Regions from separate parts of the Kitasatospora sp. NPDC036934 genome, predicted to be linked through region 2. Evidence: predicted binding sites of a transcription regulator. Region 2 holds the regulator's gene; the other holds the start of a gene.
The links. The regulator HrcA, encoded in region 2, represses chaperone genes, less so after heat shock. The targets are predictions, from matches to a motif close to TTNGCACTCNGNNNNNCNGAGTGCNAA.

Region 1 (10,107 bases), on a different contig from region 2:
CCACCCTGCGCCCGATGCGCTGGTGGGACATCGGGCCGGTGATGGACCTGGAGCTCAGGCTGTTCCCCGAGGACGCCTGGTCCCACGGGATGTTCTGGTCCGAGCTCGCGGAGGCCCACCCCGGCGGCACCCGCCACTACTCGGTCGCCGCCGCCGCGGACGGCACGATCGTCGGCTACGCAGGTCTGATGACCGTCGCCGGCGAGGGCGACGTCCAGACCATCGCCGTCGACGACCGCCACCAGGGCGCCGGCCTCGGCACCGCCCTGCTCACCGACCTGATCCACGAGGCCGCCCGGCGCGGCTGCGCCGACCTGCTGCTGGAGGTCCGGGTGGACAACCAGCGCGCCCAACGGCTGTACGAGCGCCACGGCTTCGAACCGGTGGGCATCCGGCGCGGCTACTACCAGCCCGCCAACATCGACGCGCTGGTGATGCGCCTCGAACACCCGAGCACTGACCCGAAGGACCCTAAGGACACCCCCCATGGCTGACGAACCGCTCGTCCTCGGCATCGAGACCTCCTGCGACGAGACCGGCGTCGGCATCGTGCGCGGCACCACCCTGCTGGCCGACGCGGTCGCCTCCAGCGTCAACGACCACGCCCGCTTCGGCGGCGTCGTCCCGGAGATCGCCAGCCGCGCCCACCTGGAGGCGATGGTCCCGACGATCCAGCGCGCCCTGGACACCGCCGGGATCAAGGCCGGCGACCTGGACGGCATCGCCGTCACCGCCGGGCCCGGCCTGGCCGGCGCGCTGCTGGTCGGCGTCAGCGCGGCGAAGGCGTACGCCTGGGCGCTGGACAAGCCGCTGTACGGGGTCAACCACCTCGCCTCGCACATCTGCGTCGACCAGCTGGAGCACGGTCGGCTGCCCTCGCCGACGATGGCTCTGCTGGTCTCCGGCGGGCACTCCTCGCTGCTGCTCAGCGAGGACATCACCACGGACGTCCGCCCGCTCGGCGCGACCATCGACGACGCGGCCGGCGAGGCCTTCGACAAGGTCGCCCGGGTCCTGGGCCTGGGCTTCCCGGGCGGCCCGATCGTCGACCGGACGGCCCGCGAGGGCGACCCCAAGGCGATCAGCTTCCCGCGCGGCCTGAGCGGCAGGAACGACCCCGAGTACGACTTCTCCTTCTCCGGCCTGAAGACCGCCGTCGCCCGCTGGGTGGAGGCCAAGCGCCGGGCCGGCGAGGAGGTGCCGATCGCCGACGTCGCGGCCTCCTTCCAGGAGGCGGTCACCGACGTGCTCACCCGCAAGGCGGTCAAGGCGTGCAAGGACAACGGCGTCGACCACCTGATGATCGGCGGCGGCGTCGCGGCCAACTCCCGGCTGCGCGAGATGGCCCAGCAGCGCTGCGACCGGGCGGGAATCCGGCTGCGGGTGCCCCGCCCGGGCCTGTGCACCGACAACGGCGCGATGGTGGCGGCGCTGGGCTCCGAGATGGTGTGGCGCGACCGCGCCCCCTCCGCCTTCGACCTGTCCGCCGACTCCTCGCTGCCGGTGACGGACGTCCACGTCCCCGCGGTGACCGGGCACGGCGACGTCCACGGCCAGGCCTACCAGGCCCTCGGCGGCGGCGCCGCGTGACCGTCGCCGCGATGTGGGAGGCCCGGGCGGCGGACGGCCGAGGGGCCGAACTCGCCGCCTGGGTGCGGGAGTTCGCGCTGGCCGGACTGCGCGGAACGGCCGGGCTGGAACGCCTCGAACTGCTCTCCGCGCCCGGCGAGCGGGTGCTGCTGATCACCTGGTGGAGCGGCGAGCCGCCCCGGTCCGACATGTTCGCGGCCGTCGCCGACCCGCCGGCCGAGCTGCTCGGCCGCCCGGTGCACCGCTGGTCCTTCATCAGCGAGCACGTCGAGTAGGGCGTGGACGGGAACCGCCGCCGCGGCCGCTACCGTGCATAGCTGAGAGAAGGCTGGACGGGACCGGGAGCGCGCTGCGGTGAACAGGGACGGGCTGAGCAGGACCAGGACGTACGCGGCGGGAGCGCTGGCCCTGCTGGCCTTCGCCACCGCGTGCGGCGACAACGGGGGCGGCGGTGCCGCCGCACCGGCCGCGAGCACGGCGGCGTCGTCGGCGGCCGGGCCCGCCGGGGGCGGCACGCCGACCGCCGCGGCCACCACGCCCGGCGCGGTCCCGGCCCAGGGCGACGCCGCGGCCTGGGCGAAGTGGAACCTCAAGCCGCTGGCCCCGGCCCCCGCGCCGCCCGCCGACAAGCCCATCAAGCTCGAACGCACCGGCACCGTACCGGTGTTCAGCGATGTGAAGACCAACGACAAGGTCGTCTTCATCACCATCGACGACGGCGCCGAGAAGGACCCGAAGTTCGTCGAGATGCTGACCGACCTCAAGGTGCCGATCTCGATGTTCCTGACCAAGGACATCGTCAAGAACGACTACGGCTACTTCAAGCCGCTCCAGGCGCTGGGCAACCACATCCAGAACCACACCGTCACCCACCCGGTGATGAGCAAGCTGTCGGCGGACAAGCAGAAGTCCGAGGTCTGCGAGGACCAGGCCGCGCTCACCCAGCAGTACGGCACCGCCCCGCTGCTGTTCCGCCCGCCGTTCGGCGACGGCGCCAACACCCCGACGCTCAACTCCTCGGTGCAGCAGTGCGGGCCGCGGGCGATCGTGCTCTGGCGCGAGTCGATGCAGATCCACGACATGCAGTACCAGGCGGGGGACAAGAAGCTGAAGTCCGGCGACATCATCCTGGCGCACTTCCGCGGCCCCAAGGAGCTCAAGGGCGCCACGATGACCCAGATGTTCGCGGACCTGCTGGCCCGGATCCAGGAGCAGGGCTTCTCGGTGGCCCGGCTGGAGGACTACGTCCAGGCGCCGGCCTCGTAGGTCAGCCGACCGGCTGCCCCAGCATCATCAGCGGCCCGTTGTCGGTACGGCTGAGGATCACCGTGACGGTGTCCGGGCCGGAGGGCTTGAGCTGGCGGCGCAGCTCCTCCGGGGTGATCGCCATCCCGCGCTTCTTGATCACCACCGTGCCGACCCCGCGCTCGCGCAGCAGCGCCTTGAGCTTCTTGACGTTGTACGGCAGCACGTCGGTGAGCTCGAAGGCGTGCGCGTAGGGGGTGGCGACCAGCCGGTCCGAGGTCACGTAGGCGATCTTCGGGTCGATCAGCCGGCCGTCGACCTGCCCGGCCACCTCGGCCACCAGGTGCGCCCGGATCACCGCGCCGTCCGGCTCGTACAGGTACCGCCCGACCGGGCCGGCCGGCGGGTCGGGCAGGTCGCCGCCGGTCAGGGTGGCGCCGTGCGGCAGCAGGGTGGCGCGGTGCGGGCGGGTCGCCCCGGTGCCGAACCAGAGCACCGCCTCCTTGACGTCCCCGTGGTCGGAGACCCACTCGGCCTCGGCGTCCGCCGGGACGGCCTCGTGCGGGATGCCCGGGGCGACCTTCAGGGCGCCGATCGGGGTCCGCCGGCCGGCCTCGATCGCCCAGGACAGCGGCGGGGCGTACGCCTCAGGGTCGAACACCCGGCCGCGCGCGGTGCGCCGGGCCGGGTCGGTGAACACCGCGTCGTAGCCGGTGACGTCCACCTCGGCGACGTCCGCGCAGCGCACCTCGACCAGCGCGGACAGGCCCAGCGCGGCGGCGTTGGCCGCGGTGGCGGCGCAGGCCGCCGGGTCCTTGTCGACGGCCAGCACGTGGATCCCGGCGCGGGCCAGCGCCAGCACGTCCCCGCCGATGCCGCAGCAGAGGTCCGCGAGGCGCCGTACGCCCAGCTCGGCGAAGCGGCGGGCCCGCCACTCGGCCACGCTGCGCCGGGTGGACTGCTCGACCCCGTTGGGGGTGAAGTACATCAGGTCGGCGTCCGCCCCGAACTTCGCCCGGGCCCGCTGCCGCAGCCGCGCCTGCCCGAACGCCGCCGACACCAGCTCCGCCGGGTGCTCCCGCCGCAGTCGGGTGGCCAGCGCCAGCTCCTCCTCGGGGGCGAACTCGCGCAGCTCGGCGAGCAGGGCCTGACCCTCGGGGGTCAGCAGGGGCTGGAGGTTCTCGGTGTCCACCGGGCCATTCTGACCGGTCGGCGGCGGTGCGGGCGGTTCACCGCCACAGGACGCCCGAGGAGAGGACGGCGGGCACCAGGAACGGGGAGAGCGCGGCGGCGACCGACAGGATCCGGTAGTCGGAGCGCCAGCCGCGCACGGCCACGACGACGCCCGCCACCAGGGCGGCCGCCGGACCGGCGATCATCCCGTAGGCCAGGAACGCCCACCCGCGCCCGTCCCCGTCGTCCCCGGCGCCGGGCCCGTTGCCGAGGCAGGCGACGAAGTAGAAGACGACGAACGGGAGCACGCCCCCGAGCAGGGGCAGTGCCAGCAGGGCGAGTGCCGCGTCCTTGAGCCGGGACGGGCCGACGCGCATCGGGATCGAGGTCATGGCAGGAGTCTGGCCGCCGGTCCGGGCGCCGCACATGAGTACGGCTACTCATCCGCAGCCCGAGCCCCGGGGGCGCGTCGTTGGCACTCTGGTTGACTGAGTGCTAACGGCGGCCTATGGTCGTCCTTGGCACTCCCCACTGGGGGAGTGCTAATGCGAAGACGTGTGTCTGACCCCCGCGACGGCAGACCCGCAGGTTCGCCACTACCCGTTAGACAACCCCGTAATCTCCGAAGGGGAGCTCGGACGTGACCACCAGCAGCAAGGTTGCCATCAAGCCGCTCGAGGACCGCATCGTGGTCCAGCCGCTCGACGCCGAGACCACCACGGCCTCCGGCCTGGTTATCCCGGACACCGCCAAGGAGAAGCCCCAGGAGGGCGTCGTCCTGGCCGTCGGCCCGGGCCGCTTCGAGGACGGCCAGCGTCTGCCGCTCGACGTCGCCGTCGGTGACATCGTCCTGTACTCGAAGTACGGCGGCACCGAGGTGAAGTACCAGGGCGAGGAGTACCTCGTCCTCTCCGCCCGCGACGTTCTCGCCATCATCGAGAAGTAAGTCGTTCCGACCCGCCCCGGATCCGTGTCCCTAGTGACAGGGGCCCGGGGCGTGGTCGTTGGTTCACGTAGTTCGGCGGCCGGTCGGCCGCAGCCCCGAGGGAATAGGGAACATGGCGAAGATCCTGCAGTTCGACGAGGACGCCCGCCGCTCGCTGGAGCGCGGTGTCAACAAGCTGGCCGACACCGTCAAGGTGACCATCGGCCCCAAGGGCCGCAACGTCGTCATCGACAAGAAGTTCGGTGCTCCGACCATCACCAACGACGGTGTCACCATCGCCCGTGAGGTCGAGCTGGACGACCCGTACGAGAACCTTGGCGCGCAGCTCGTCAAGGAGGTCGCCACCAAGACCAACGACGTAGCGGGTGACGGCACCACCACCGCGACCGTGCTGGCCCAGGCCCTGGTCAACGAGGGTCTGCGCAACGTCGCCGCCGGCGCCGGCCCGGCCGCCCTGAAGAAGGGCATCGACAAGGCCGTCGCCGCCGTCTCCGAGCACCTGCTGTCCGTCGCCCGCGAGATCGAGGGCAAGGACGACGTCGCCGCCGTCGCGTCCCTCTCCGCGCAGGACACCCAGGTCGGCGAGCTGATCGCCGAGGCGATCGACAAGGTCGGCAAGGACGGTGTCATCACCGTCGAGGAGTCGAACACCTTCGGCGTGGAGCTGGACTTCACCGAGGGCATGCAGTTCGACAAGGGCTACCTGTCGCCGTACTTCGTCACCGACGCGGAGCGCCAGGAGGCGGTCCTCGAGGACCCGTACATCCTGATCCACCAGGGCAAGATCTCCTCCATCCAGGAGCTGCTGCCGCTGCTGGAGAAGATCCTGCAGTCCGGCACCTCCAAGCCGCTGCTGATCATCGCCGAGGACGTCGACGGCGAGGCGCTGTCGACCCTGGTCCTGAACAAGATCCGCGGCATCTTCAACGCCGTCGCCGTCAAGGCCCCGGGCTTCGGCGACCGCCGCAAGGCGATCCTCGGCGACCTGGCCGCCCTCACCGGCGGCACGGTCATCTCCGAGGAGGTCGGCCTCAAGATCGACCAGGCCGGTCTGGACGTGCTGGGCAGCGCCCGCCGCGTGACCATCACCAAGGACGAGACCACGATCGTCGAGGGCGCCGGCGACGCCGACGCCGTGGCCGGCCGCGTCGCCCAGATCAAGGGCGAGATCGCCGGCACCGACTCCGACTGGGACCGCGAGAAGCTGCAGGAGCGCCTGGCCAAGCTGGCCGGCGGGGTCTGCGTCATCAAGGTCGGCGCCGCCACCGAGGTGGAGCTGAAGGAGCGCAAGCACCGCCTGGAGGACGCCATCTCGGCGACCCGTGCCGCGGTCGAGGAGGGCATCGTCGCCGGCGGTGGCGCCTCCCTGGTGCACGCCGCCAAGGTGCTGGACGGTGGCCTGGGCCTGTCGGGTGACGAGGCCACCGGTGTCGCCGTGGTCCGCAAGGCGCTGCACGAGCCGCTGCGCTGGATCGCCCAGAACGCCGGCCTGGAGGGCTACGTCATCACCTCCAAGGTCGCCGACCTGGAGGCCGGCCAGGGCTACAACGCCGCCACCGGCGAGTACGGCGACCTGGTGAAGGCCGGCGTCATCGACCCGGTCAAGGTCACCCGCTCCGCCCTGGAGAACGCCGCCTCGATCGCCTCCCTGCTGCTCACCACCGAGACCCTCGTGGTGGAGAAGAAGGAGACGGAGCCGGAGGCCGGCCACTCGCACGGCGGCCACGGCCACTCGCACTGAGGCCGAACGGCTGACCGGAGGCCCGGTCCGCACCCCGCACGGGGTGGCGGGCCGGGCCTCCGGCTGTGTTGCTCGCCCGCTCGCCTCCGGGGCGCTCTTGGCCCGGTGTCGACGGTCGGCGCTCCTCTTCGGCTCAGGGGGGGACTCGCTCGCTCGGGGTGGTGCTCCAGGCTTCAACTATCAGTAGGATTTTGCGGAATACAAAGATTGCCTTATAACTAAGGCATGATCGAGGCCCGCCACCTGCGCGTCCTGCGTGCCGTCGCCCGCACCGGCTCCTTCTCCGCCGCCGCCCGCGAGCTGGGGTGCACCCAGCCTGCCATCAGTCAGCAGATGAAGGCCCTGGAGAAGTCGGTGGACACCCCGCTGGTGGTCCGCTCGGGCCGCGGGATGCAGCTCAGCGAGGCCGGGCGGGTCCTGCTCAAGCATGCCACCGGAATTCTGGCCGGGCTCTCCGCCGCCGAGGAGGAGGTGGCCGCGATCGCCGGGCTGCGGGCCGGGCGGGTGCGGCTGGTCTCCTTCCCGACCGCGAGCTCCACCCTGGTGCCGCCGGCGGTCGCCCGCCTGCGGGACAGCCATCCGGGGGTGCGCGTGTCGCTGGTCGAGGCCGAGCCGCCGGAGTCGCTGGCGATGCTGCGCGGCGGCGAGTGCGAGATCGCGCTGGCCTTCCGCTACCCGCAGTCCGACGGTGCGACCGCGGTGCCGGCGCCCGCGCACGGTTCGCCGCGCGAGGCGCGGGCCGAGGCCAATCTGGAGGCGCAGCAGCTGTCGGCCGGCACCGACTGGTCCGACCTGGTGGTCACCCCGCTGCTGGACGATCCGCTGGTGGGCCTGCTGCCGGCCGCCCACCCGCTGGCCGGGCGGGGTGGTCCGGTGGGGCTGGCCGAGCTGGCGGGGGAGCAGTGGATCGCCGGTTGCCCGCAGTGCCGGGGTCACCTGGTGGAGCTGTGCGCGGGGGCGGGCTTCGAGCCCCGGATCGACTTCGCGACCGATGACTACCCGGCGGTGGTCGGCCTGGTGGCGGCCGGGCTCGGGGTGGCGGTGCTGCCCCGGCTGGCCTTGCAGTCGGTGCGTCCTGACGGCGTGTCGACGGTTCCGGTGCGGACGGCCTCCGGGGTGCCGGCGGTGCGCCAGGTGGTGGCGCTGACCCTGCCGGACCTGGCCGAGGTGCCGGCCGTCGCGCTGATGCGGGAGCGGCTGGCGGGGGCGGCTGCCGATCGCTGACGGTCGGTGACCGAGGTGCCCCTGTACGGGACCGGGGCGGCCTGAGGCGCCGCGAAGAAACGTTTCTTCACGGCGCACCGCGGAGGCGGGTCTAACGCTGCGCGACCGCCGGCGGGGTCAGCGGGACCTCCACCAGCCGGTGCCGAGAGCGGCCCAGCATCTCCTCGCGCTCGTCCTCCGTCATCCCGCCCCAGACGCCGTACGGCTCACGGACCGCCAGGGCGTGCGCGGCGCACTCGGCGATCACCGGGCAGCGCATGCAGACCTCCTTGGCGCTCGCCTCGCGCGAACTGCGGGCTGCTCCGCGCTCGCCTTCGGGGTGGAAGAAGAGCGAGCTGTCCACGCCGCGGCAGGCTGCCGAGAGCTGCCAGTCCCAGAGGTCCGCGTTGGGACCGGGGAGGCGGGAGAAATCTGCCATGGCTCATTCCCTTCAGAGGCGGTTCGGCGGCGGCCGGGCATTTCGGCGGGGCTGCCGCCGGGCGGTGCCCGGCGGGGCGTCCCGCGCTGGTGTGGACACCTGGAAATATGACTTAAGGCAACTCCATGGACAAGTCACCCACACACTGGCACAACAGTCAATGACCATGCGAAAGCTATAAAAACGGGCAAAGTGGGCAAAGGGTTTGGCGGGCGCGGGCGTGGCAATCGGGTGGCCGACGGGCGCGCGACGGGCCGCACCGGTGTGCGGGTCGTGCGCCCACCCGCGCGCGAGCTGCGGAAAAGTGCGGCGTGTGCACCGCGATGCGGCTGATCGGTAATGGGTTGGCCACGTACAGTGGTGGAGATGGCCTGAAGGCCGTAACTCATTCGAGTGACGGTCGTTGGAAGTGCGGAGGCGGTTAGCGGGCGCCGGACGTCGGGAACGATCGCGGGCAAGTCGGGGCGATCAGTACGAAGTCCGTCGCCGATCGGCCGTGTCGGAGAGGTTCGTACCAGCCAGGAGGCTCAACGTGACGCGGATCAGCTGCGGAGGACGACGGTCATGACTTCCGTTCTCGTTTGCGACGATTCCCCGCTCGCCCGCGAGGCGCTTCGCCGCGCCGTCGCGACCGTACCCGGTGTGGACCGGGTCACCACCGCGACGAACGGGGAGGAGGTCCTCCGCCGCTGGGTGGCCGACCGCTCCGATCTCGTCCTGATGGACGTCCGGATGCCCGGCCTCGGCGGGGTCGAGACGGTCCGGCGGCTGCTGTCCGCCGATCCGGGCGCCCGGATCATCATGCTCACCGTCGCCGAGGACCTCGACGGAGTGGCGCTCGCGGTGGCCGCGGGTGCCCGCGGGTACCTGCACAAGGACGCCTCGCGCGCCGAGCTGCGGGCCACCGTCACCCAGGCCCTCGCCGACCCGACCTGGCGACTCGCCCCGCGTCGGCTGCGCAGCCCCGACATGGGTGCGGCACCGACCTTGACGGCGCGTGAGATCCAGGTCCTGGAGGGCATGAGCCACGGGCGCAGCAACGCCGAGATCGGGCGCGAGCTGTTCCTGTCCGAGGACACCGTCAAGACCCATGCCCGACGGCTGTTCAAGAAGCTCGGGGCCTCCGACCGCGCGCACGCGGTGGCGCTGGGTTTCCGCTGGGGCCTGGTCCGCTGACCGTCGCCGGCGCCGCCGGTTGCGGCGCGCCGCCGTCGAATTCCGGAACGGACGCCGCACGGGCGTGTGACGTTACGGTCCCAAGGTTGCACCATGGAGGAGTGGAGCACCTCGGGGACCAGCGGACAGGCACTGCGGCGAACCGCGCAGCCGCAGGACACTCGGCGGACGGCGCGACGGACGGGACCACCCACGGCGGCGGGGCGGAAGGCGGCACGGTGCAGGAGGGGCCGGTGGTGCGCGGCACGCCGTACGGTGCCGCAGCGCATAACGTTCCGGTGCACAACTCCGGACGCGGTGCCGCGTTTTCTCGATCGACCAGGCACCATGGACCGATGCGCGACGATGTCGCCGGTGCGGCCGGCCAGGCGGACCCGGGTGAGGCCGAGCCCTCCGACCCGGGCCACGATCCGGCGTACGCGGACTCCGGCGATTCCGGCGCGGAGGCCGGTCCGGGCCGCCCGGGGCTCGGCACCGGCGGCTCGCCCCTGGTGGGCCAACTGGTCGCGGCCGCCGTGCGCGGCGAGGGCCCGGCCATCGACGCGCTGCTCGCCTACGTCCACCCGCTCGCGCTGCGGTACTGCCGCGCCAAGC
Region 2 (10,107 bases):
CGAGCGGGCGCCCGGCCCGCTGCGGGCCGAACGGGGACGGCGTCTCGGCGGCGAGCGTCACCAGGTAGGGGCGGCAGCCGTTCGGGAAGGACAGGCCGAAGGCGTGCGCGTCGTACACCGGGTCGAAGCTGCGCACCGACAGGAAGGCCAGGTAGCGGCCGTCCGCGGTGAAGGCCGGCGAGGTGTCCAGGAAGCGCTGCGAGGTGACCTCGCTGACGGTGCGGGTGGCCAGGTTCGCCAGCACGATCTGGCGCAGCGAGTACGGGCCCATCCGGTGCACCGGGCGGGACCACGCCAGCCAGGCCGAGTCCGGGCTGACCGCCAGCCCGCTGACCTCGCCGTCGGTGCTGCGGTCCAGCTCGTGCACGGCGCCGTCGGCCAGCCCGACCAGCAGCACCCGGCCGTCGTGCACGCCCAGCGCGGCCTGCTTGCCGTCCGGGGAGACCACCAGCGAGTTGACCCGGCCCAGCCGCCCGGCGGCCAGCCGGCGCCGCTCGGGGTCGTGGACGGCGGGGGCGTACTCCAGGGCGTCCTCGCCCTCGGCGTCGGACACCCAGAGCACGCCCTGGGCGCCGTCCTCGCCCGGCACCACCCGGACCAGCCGGGCCCGCACCCCCGGGGTCTCGTCCAGCACCCGGGCCGGGCCCTCCCGGTGGGTCAGCCAGTGCACGCTGCCGCGCACCACCACGGCGCTGGCCCGGCCGGTGCGGTCCGGGGCGACGGAGTCCAGCCAGTACGCGGCGGGCACCGGGTGGGGGCGGCGGCCGGCCCGCGACCCGGCCGGCCGGACGTCCAGGCGGCGCGGGACGGCGGTGTCCAGGTCGTCCAGCAGCCAGAGGTCGCCGGCCCGGTGGAAGACCACCCGGGTGCCGTCGGTGGTGGCGTTGCGGGCGTAGAAGCCGTCCGGGTCGGTGCTGTGGCGGCGCAGGTCCGAGCCGTCCGGGCGGCTGGACCACAGCTCGCCGACGCCCTCGTGGTCGGACAGGAAGGCGATCCGCCCGCCCACCCACAGCGGGGAGTCGAGCTGCCCGTCCAGCTCCTCGTGGATCCGGGTGAATCGGTCCTGCCCGATCCACAACTTGCCCGCCCGGCCGCCCCGGTAGCGCTTCCACCAGGCCGGCTCGCGGTTGTTGACGGTCACCAGCAGAACCTGGTCGCCGTCCGGCTCGAAGGCCAGCCCGCCGACCGGCCCGTAGGGCAGCCGGGCCGGCTCGCCGCCGTCCAGCGGCACCGCGTGCGCGCAGCAGCGCCGCACCCCGGGCTCACCCGCGCCGGTGGTGGCGATCGGGCGCCCGTCTGCCGTCCAGCCCTGCACCCTGGTCTCGGCGTCGCCCCAGTACGTCAGCCGCCGGGACGGCCCGCCGTCCACCGGAACCACGTGCACCTCGGGGGCGCCGTCCCGGGTGGAGGTGAAGGCGATGTGCCGCCCGTCCGGGGAGAACCGCGGATGGTGCACCGGCAGGTGATCGGCCGTCAGCCGCCAGGCCCGGCCGCCGTCCAGCGGGGCGAGCCACAGGTCGTCCTCGGCGACGAAGGCGGCCAGGTCACCGTGCAGATGGGGGTGGCGCAGATAGGCGCCGGCGGAGGTGCTCAGGGAGTCCGTCACCCGGTCAGCGTAGGCAGACGCGGGTACGGGCCGCTCCGTTTTCCGCAGACTCCCGCCGGGCGCACGGGAGTTGCGGGTGGGGTCAGGCCCAGCGGCCGGTGCGCCCCAGCAGCAGCGCCCCGGCGGCCACCCCGGCGGTCGAGGTGCGCAGCACCGACGGGCCCAGCCGGTACGGCCTGGCCCCCGCCTCGGCGAAGGCGGCCAGCTCCTCCGGGGAGACCCCGCCCTCCGGGCCGACCACCAGCACGATGTCCCCGCCGGCCGGCAGCGCGGCCTGCGCCAGCGGCTCGGCGCCCTCCTCGTGCAGCACGGCGGCCAGGGCGGCCCCGGCCAGCAGCGGCGCCAGCTGCCGGGTGGTCATCGCCTCGCGCACCTCGGGGAAGCGCAGCCGGCGGGACTGCTTGCCCGCCTCCCGGGCGGTGGCCCGCCACTTGGCGAGCGCCTTGGCGCCGCGCTCGCCCTTCCACTGGGTGATGCAGCGCGAGGCGGCCCAGGGGACCACCACGTCCACGCCGACCTCGGTCATGGTCTCCACGGCCAGTTCGCCGCGGTCGCCCTTGGGCAGCGCCTGGACGACGACGATGCGCGGCGCCGGCTCCGGCTCCCGCCGCACCGCGGCCACCGTGACCTCGATCGCGTCCTTGCCGAGCACCTGGGCGACCGTGCCGTCCACGCCGAGCCCCAGCCCGTCCGCCAGGGTCACCGCCTCGCCGGCCGCCAGCCGCTTCACCGCCGCCGCGTGCCGCCCCTCCGCGCCGTCGAGCCGCACCACGGCTCCGGGCACGGCGGCGGCGATCCGCTCGGTCTCGACGACGAAGACGGGCGCGGTCATGACGGGAACCTCCGGGGTTGGAACGGAACACGCGGAAGGGGTGCCGGGGACCAGCCCCCGGCACCCCTCCGCTGACGACTACCGGCCGTTGAAGGCGTCCTTCAGGCGCGAGAACAGGCCCTGCTGGCCCGGCGCGAACTGGCCGGACGGCCGCTCCTCGCCGCGCAGCACGGCGAGCCGGCGCAGCAGCTCCTCCTGCTCGGCGTCGAGCTTGCCGGGCGTCTGCACCTCGACGTGCACTATCAGGTCGCCCCGGCCGCCGCCGCGCAGGTGGGTGATGCCCCGCCCGTGCAGCGGGATCGACTGGCCGGACTGGGTGCCGGGCCGGATGTCGACCTCCTCCAGCCCGTCCAGGGTCTGCAGCGGCACCTGGGTGCCGAGCGCGGCGGCCGTCATCGGGATGGTGACGGTGCAGTGCAGGTCGTCCCCGCGCCGCTGGAAGACCGCGTGGGTGGTCTCGGCGATCTCGACGTACAGGTCGCCGGCCGGGCCGCCGCCGGGGCCGACCTCGCCCTCGCCGGCCAGCTGGATCCGGGTGCCGTTGTCCACACCGGCCGGGATCTTGACCGTCAGGGTGCGGCGGGCCCGCACCCGGCCGTCGCCGGCGCACTCGGGGCACGGGGTCGGCACGACGGTGCCGAAGCCCTGGCACTGCGGGCACGGGCGGGAGGTCATGACCTGCCCCAGGAAGGAACGGGTCACCTGGGAGACCTCGCCCTTGCCGCGGCACATGTCGCAGGTCTGCGCGGAGGTGCCGGGGGCCGCGCCCTCGCCGCTGCAGGTGGTGCAGGTGACGGCGGTGTCGACCTGGAGTTCCTTGGTGGTGCCGAAGGCGGCCTCCTCCAGGGTGATCTCCAGCCGGATCATGGCGTCCTGGCCGCGGCGGGTGCGCGAGCGCGGGCCGCGCTGGCCGGCCGCGGCGCCGAAGAAGGCGTCCATGATGTCGGAGAAGCCGAAGCCCGCCGCGCCGGCGCCGAAACCGCCCGCGCCACCGCCGCCGGGCGACAGCGGGTCGCCGCCGAGGTCGTAGACCTGGCGCTTCTGCGGGTCGGAGAGCACCTCGTAGGCGGCGTTGATCTCCTTGAACCGCTCCTGCGTCTTCGGGTCCGGGTTGACGTCCGGGTGCAGTTCGCGTGCGAGGCGCCGGAACGCCTTCTTGATCTCGTCCTGCCCCGCATCCCGTCGGACGCCGAGTACCGCGTAGTAGTCCGTGGCCACCAAATGCTCCGCTTGTTCCGCCTGTAGAAGTGCGACTGGGACACCGCCGCCGGGTTTTCCGACGGCGGCTGCTTGCTACGACTCGGCCAGGATCTGACCCACGTACCGTGCCACCGCTCGCACCGCCCCCATTGTGCCCGGGTAGTCCATCCGGGTCGGACCGATCACACCCAGTTTGGCCACGCTCTCGTCGCCCGAACCGTAGCCGACCGAGACGACCGAGGTGGAATTCAGCCCTTCGTACGCGTTCTCCCGCCCGATCCGGACCGTCATCGCGGCGTCCGTGGTCTCACCCAGGAGGCGGAGCAGGACGACCTGCTCCTCCAGTGCCTCCAGCACCGGCTGGATGGTGAGCGGGAAATCGTGTCCGAAGCGGGTCAGGTTGGCCGTGCCGGCCAGCATGATCCGCTCCTCGTTCTGTTCGGCGAGCGCTTCGAACAGCGTTGCCAGGACGGTGCTGACGGTCGGCCGGTCGACCTGTTCGAAGGCCGCCGGGAGTTCCTCCAGCAGCCCCGGGACGTCCGGCAGCCGCTGGCCGGCCGCCCGCGCGTTGATCCGCGCGCGCAGGTCGGCCAGGACCGTCTCGCCGACCGTGCCCGGGCAGTCGACCATCCGCTGCTCGACCCGGCCGGTGTTGGTGATCAGCACCAGCATCACCTTGGCCGGGGCCAGCGCCACCAGTTCGATGTGCCGGACGGTGGAGCGGGTGAGCGAGGGGTACTGCACCACCGCGACCTGCCGGGTCAGCTGCGCGAGCAGCCGCACCGTGCGGGTGACCACGTCGTCCAGGTCGACGGCGCCGTCCAGGAAGTGCCGGATCGCCCGGCGCTCCGGGGAGCTCATCGGCTTGATCTCGGCGAGCTTGTCGACGAACAGCCGGTAGCCCTTGTCGGTGGGGATCCGCCCGGCGCTGGTGTGCGGCTGGTGGATGTACCCCTCCTCCTCCAGCGCCGCCATGTCGTTGCGCACCGTGGCCGGGGACACCCCGAGGTTGTGCCGTTCCACCAGGGCCTTGGAGCCGACCGGCTCCTCCGTCCCGACGTAGTCCTGGACGATCGCGCGCAACACGGCGAGCTTGCGGTCGTCCAGCTGGCGGACCTCACCGGCCATGGGGCACGCACCTCCGTCTTCGCACGTTGTCGGTCTGTGATGCTGCGAGCCGCTCCGAGGAGGGCCCCGACCCTGGCACTCTGCACACTCGAGTGCCAAAACCGTACCTGCCAGTGTACGGCCCGGGTCCTACCGCAGGAACGGCCCGGCCGGGGTGATCCTGCCCGCAGTTCCGGACGGCCGCACGACACTCCGCGTGCGCGGGTGGTGCCCCGGGGCCGTCCGGGTGGCAGCATCGAAAGCGACGGCGAACGGAGGAGCAAGCAATGTCGAGCTCGGGCCAGCACACCCGTTTCGCGCCCGACCGCGGCCTGACCGGCCGCATGGTCGCGACGATGTTCGTGATCGGGCTGCTGTACGTCGGTTTCACGGGCCTGCTGATCGCGCTGCTGCGCGGGGCCTGGCCGCTGATCGTGCTGATCTCCGGCGGGCTGTTCGTGGCCCAGTTCTGGTTCAGCGACAAGATCACCGAGCGGGCCATGGGCGCCCACCAGGTGACCGAGGAGCAGTACCCCCAGCTGCACGGCACCATCGACCGGCTCTGCGCCCTGGCCGACATGCCCAAGCCCCGCGTGGCGGTCGCCGACAACGACATGCCGAACGCCTTCGCCACCGGCCGCAACCCGCAGAACGCCGTGGTGTGCGTCACCACCGGCCTGCTGCGCCGACTCGAACCCGAGGAGCTGGAGGGCGTGCTCGCCCACGAGCTCTCGCACGTCGCCCACCGGGACGTCGCGGTGATGACCATCGCCGGCTTCCTCGGCGTGCTCGCCGGCGCGATGACCCGGATCGCCATGTACGGCGGGTTCATGGGCGGCAACCGCAACAGCAACGACCAGAACGCGGCCATCGCGGCGCTGATCATCCCGCTGGTGTCGATCGTCGTCTACGCGATCAGCTTCCTGCTCACCCGGCTGCTCTCCCGCTACCGCGAACTGGCCGCCGACCGGGCCGCCGCCCAGCTCACCGGCCGGCCCAGCGCCCTGGCCTCGGCCCTCACCAAGGTCACCGGGCAGATCGCGGCCATCCCGACCGAGGACCTGCGCAAGTCGCAGCCCTACAACGCCTTCTACTTCGCCCCCGCGCTGAGCGCCAGGGAGACCGCCTCCCAGCTGTTCTCCACCCACCCGACACTGGAGAAGCGACTGGCCCAGCTGGCGAAGATCTCCGAGCAGCTCGGCCGCTGACCCCGTTCCGACCCGGAAGGACCGCCGTGGGATTCCTGGACGCCCTGTTCGGCCGCACCAAGCCCGTCAAGCCCGACCTGGACCAGCTGTTCGGCGTGCCGTCCGCCGCGCTGACCCTGGAGGCCGGGGCCGGGTTCCTCCCCACCGGGCTCGGCTCGGTCTGCTTCGCGGCCGTCGAGGGCGCGGCCTTCGTCCAGGTGGAGCAGCAGGTCCGGGCCCTGCTGGACGCCGACACCGAGCGCGGCGGCGTCCCGGTGGAGGCCTCCAAGGACGGCTACGGATACTCCTGGCTGCTCACCCGGCACACCTCCGAGGAGCTGCCGGAACTGGTGAACGACCTGCACGCGGTCAACAGCGAGCTGGAGGCGAACGGCTTCGGGCCGCAGCTGCTCTGCTCGCTGGTCGGCTTCCGCAACGCGGAGGGGCAGTCGCTGGCCCTGGTCTACCTCTACAAGCGCGGCACCTTCTACCCCTTCGCCCCGATGCCCGGCGGCGGCGAGCGGCGCAACAGCCCGCTGGAGCTCCAGGTCAACGCGATGCTGGGGAACGACCTGCGGCTGGAGAAGGACCTCAGCCGCTGGTTCCCGGTCTGGGGCGCACCGGGCCTCTGACGGACCGTCCGTAGACTCGCCGGTATGCGCAGCCACCAGTACGGACCCGACCTCACCCCGCCGTGGAAGAAGCAGCAGCCGGCGCCCGAGGTGCCCGCCGAGCGGGACCTGGTGGTCGAGGAGGCGGCCACCGGATACTGCGGGGCGGTGGTGCGCTGCGAGAAGACCGCCGAGGGGTTCACCGTCACCCTGGAGGACCGCTTCGGCAAGCACCGGGTCTTCCCGATGGTGCCGCGCGGCTTCCTGCTGGAGGGCCGGGTGGTCACCCTGGTCCGCCCGGGCGCCCCGGCCGCCCCCCGCACCCCCGCCCGCACCGCCTCCGGCTCCCTCGCCGTCCCCGGCGCCCGGGCCCGGGTCGCCCGCGAGTCCCGGATCTACGTCGAGGGCCGGCACGACGCCGAACTGGTGGAGCGGGTCTGGGGCGACGACCTGCGCATCGAGGGTGTCGTCGTCGAGTACCTCCAGGGCATCGACGACCTCCCCGCGATCGTCGCCGACTTCGCCCCCGGCCCCGGCCGCCGCCTCGGCGTCCTGGTCGACCACCTGCTCCCGGGCACCAAGGAACACCGCATCGCCGCCCAGGTCACCGGCGCGAACGTGCTGGTCGTCGGCCACCCCTACATCGACATCTGGCAGGCCGTGAAGCCGTCCAGCGTCGGTATCCCCGCCTGGCCCGCCGTCCCGCGCGGCGAGGACTGGAAGGAGGGCACCTGCCGCCGCCTCGGCTGGCCGGTGGACACCCCGGCCGCCTGGAAGCGGATCCTCTCGAAAGTGAACTCCTACAAGGACCTGGAGCCCGAACTCCTGGCCAGGGTCGAGGAGTTGATCGACTTCACCGCCCTGCCGGGCCAGGAGTAGGACCCTCGGTGCTCGCGCACTTGAGATGGTCGCGCGAACACGACAGGCCCTCGATCAGTCCACCAGGTCACGCACGACCGCGTCCGCCAGCAGCCTCCCCTGGAGGGTGAGGGCGGCGCGGCCCTGCCGGTAGGGCTCCTCGGCGAGGAGGCCGTCGGCGAGGTGGCGGTCGGCGGCCTTCAGGCCGGTGGCGGTGAGGAGGTCCAGCGGGATGCCCTCGGCGAGGCGCAGTTCCAGCAGGATGCGCTCGACCCGGCGGTCCTCCTCGGTCAGGACCTCGCGGCCCAGGGCCGGGGTGCGGTCCTCGGCGAGGGCCTGGGCGTAGGCGGCGGGGTGCTTGGCGTTCCACCAGCGGACGCCGCCGACGTGGCTGTGGGCGCCGGGTCCGGCGCCCCACCAGTCGGCTCCGGTCCAGTAGAGCTCGTTGTGGCGGCAGCGGCCCTCGGGGGTGGTGGCCCAGTTGGAGACCTCGTACCAGGAGTAGCCGGCCGCGCTGAGCGCCTGCTCGGCGATCAGGTAGCGGTCGGCGTGCACGTCGTCGTCGATCATCGGCAGTTCGCCGCGCTTCACCCGGGCGGCCAGCTTGGTGCCGTCCTCGACGATCAGCGAGTAGGCGGAGACGTGGTCGGGCCCGGCACCGATCGCGGCGTCCAGGGAGGCCCGCCAGTCGTCGTCGGACTCGCCGGGGGTGCCGTAGATCAGGTCGAGGTTGACGTGCTCGAAGCCGGCTTCGCGGGCCTCGGCCACGCAGGCCTCGGGGCGGCCGGGGGTGTGGTGGCGGTCGAGCAGCCGGAGGACGTGCGGGCGGGCGCTCTGCATGCCGAAGGAGATCCGGTTGTAGCCGCCCTCGCGCAGTTCGGCGAGGTAGGCCGGGTCGACGGACTCCGGGTTGGCCTCGGTGGTGACCTCGGCGTCCGGGGCGAGCCCGAACTCCTCGCGCAGGGCGGCGAGCATCCTCACCAGGTCGCGGGCCGGCAGCAGGGTGGGAGTGCCGCCGCCGAGGAACACCGTCCGCACCGGGAGGTCCGCGGAGCCCAGGATGCGGCGGGCCAGCCGGATCTCGGCGACCACGTTGTCCGCGTAGGTCTCCTGCGAGGCGACCGCCCCGGAGGAGCGCAGCTCGGTGGCGGTGTAGGTGTTGAAGTCGCAGTAGCCGCAGCGGCTGGCGCAGTACGGCACGTGCAGGTAGAAGCCGAACGGCCGGTCGCCCAGCCCGGTGAGGGCGTGCGCGGGCAGGGAACCGTCGGACGGCACCGGATCGCCGTCGGGGAGTGCGGAGGGCATGACCCCATTGTCCCGTACGACTCACCCGACCACGTGAGCCGTACGGGAGCGGGGGCTCAGGCCTCGTTGGCGCCCGCGTACATGGCGGTCACCGCGTCCGCGTAGGTCCGCTCGACCACCGGGCGCTTGATCTTCAGGCTCGGGGTGAGCTCGCCGTGCTCGATGTCGAGGTCGCGCGGCAGCAGGTGGAACTTCTTGATCGTCTGCCAGCGCTGGAGGTCGGCGTTGACCCGCTTGACGAAGCCCTCGATCAGCTGGTGCACGGCCGGGTCGGCGGCCAGCTCGGCGTAGCTCTTGCCGGCCAGGCCGCGCTCGGCGGCCCACGGCATCAGCACCGCCTCGTCCAGGCCGATCAGCGCGGTGCAGTAGTTGCGGCCGTTGCCGATCACCAGGATGTTGCTGACGAACGGGCAGACCGCCTTGAACTTGCCCTCGACCTCGCTGGGCGCCACGTACTTGCCGCCGGAGGTCTTGAACAGGTCCTTCTTGCGGTCGGTGATCCGCAGGAAGCCGTCGGGGCTGAGCTCGCCGATGTCCTCGGTGTGGAACCAGCCGTCCGGCTCCAGCACCTCGGCGGTCTTCTCCGGCAGGTTGTGGTAGCCGCGCATGACACCGGGGCCGCGCAGCAGGATCTCGCCGTCCTCGGCGATCCGCACCTCGGTGCCGGGCAGCGGGCGGCCGACCGTGCCGATCCGCACGTCCTCCTTGCGGTTGACGCAGGAGCCGGCACTGGTCTCGCTCAGCCCGTAGCCCTCCAGGATCGGCACCCCGGCACCGAGGAAGAAGTAGCCGATCTCGGGGGCGAGCGCGGCGCTGCCGGAGACCGCGCCGCGCAGCCGGCCGCCGAAGGCCGCCCGGATCTTCGCGTACACCAGCTTGTCGGCCAGGGCGTGCTGCAGCCGCAGGCCCAGCGGGGCGCTCTCGACGCCGGTGGCGATCCGGCTCTCCTGGACCGTCCGGGCGTGCTCGCGGGCGACCTTGGCGGCCCACAGGAAGATCTTGTACTTGGCGCCGCCCTCGGCCCGGGCCCGGCCGGCGATGCCGTTGTAGACCTTCTCGAAGATGCGCGGCGCCGAGGCCATCGTGGTCGGCCGGATGACCGGCAGGTTGTGGATGATCCGGTCGACCCGGCCGTCCACCGCCATCACGTGGCCGGTGGCGATCTGGCCGGAGATCAGCGTCTTGCCGAAGACGTGCGACAGCGGCAGCCACATGAACTGGACGTCGTCGGGGCCGAGCAGGCCGCTGGCCTCCTGGGCCCGGCCCTCGTACGCCCAGCAGTCGTGCACCAGGCGCACGCCCTTGGGACGGCCGGTGGTGCCGGAGGTGTAGATGAGAGTGGCCAGCTGCTCCCTGTCGAGCGCGGCCACCGCCTTCTCGACCGCGTCCGGGTGCTGCTCC

Region 1: a site for HrcA is predicted at 4,481-4,507, ahead of groES (co-chaperone GroES). Genes of this name have one in related genera too.

The regions. Positions count from the first base shown of each region.
Region 1 covers NZ_JBVJQR010000007.1:152,101-162,207, reverse strand. The annotation lists gene rimI (ribosomal protein S18-alanine N-acetyltransferase) at 15-494, shown strand; gene tsaD (tRNA (adenosine(37)-N6)-threonylcarbamoyltransferase complex transferase subunit TsaD) at 487-1,590, shown strand; gene ACZ7BZ_RS12790 (hypothetical protein) at 1,587-1,865, shown strand; gene ACZ7BZ_RS12785 (polysaccharide deacetylase family protein) at 1,945-2,856, shown strand; gene ACZ7BZ_RS12780 (THUMP-like domain-containing protein) at 2,858-4,027, opposite strand; gene ACZ7BZ_RS12775 (hypothetical protein) at 4,065-4,400, opposite strand; gene groES (co-chaperone GroES) at 4,649-4,954, shown strand; gene groL (chaperonin GroEL) at 5,067-6,695, shown strand; gene ACZ7BZ_RS12760 (LysR family transcriptional regulator) at 6,921-7,919, shown strand; gene ACZ7BZ_RS12755 (WhiB family transcriptional regulator) at 8,011-8,337, opposite strand; gene ACZ7BZ_RS12750 (response regulator transcription factor) at 8,902-9,513, shown strand; gene ACZ7BZ_RS12745 (sigma-70 family RNA polymerase sigma factor) at 9,849-10,107, shown strand, end outside.
Region 2 covers NZ_JBVJQR010000004.1:119,660-129,766, reverse strand. The annotation lists gene ACZ7BZ_RS07965 (S41 family peptidase) at 1-1,606, opposite strand, end outside; gene ACZ7BZ_RS07960 (16S rRNA (uracil(1498)-N(3))-methyltransferase) at 1,689-2,438, opposite strand; gene dnaJ (molecular chaperone DnaJ) at 2,517-3,656, opposite strand; gene hrcA (heat-inducible transcriptional repressor HrcA) at 3,732-4,766, opposite strand; gene htpX (zinc metalloprotease HtpX) at 5,033-5,953, shown strand; gene pspAB (PspA-associated protein PspAB) at 5,980-6,564, shown strand; gene ACZ7BZ_RS07935 (DUF3097 domain-containing protein) at 6,589-7,422, shown strand; gene hemW (radical SAM family heme chaperone HemW) at 7,477-8,706, opposite strand; gene ACZ7BZ_RS07925 (AMP-dependent synthetase/ligase) at 8,763-10,107, opposite strand, start outside.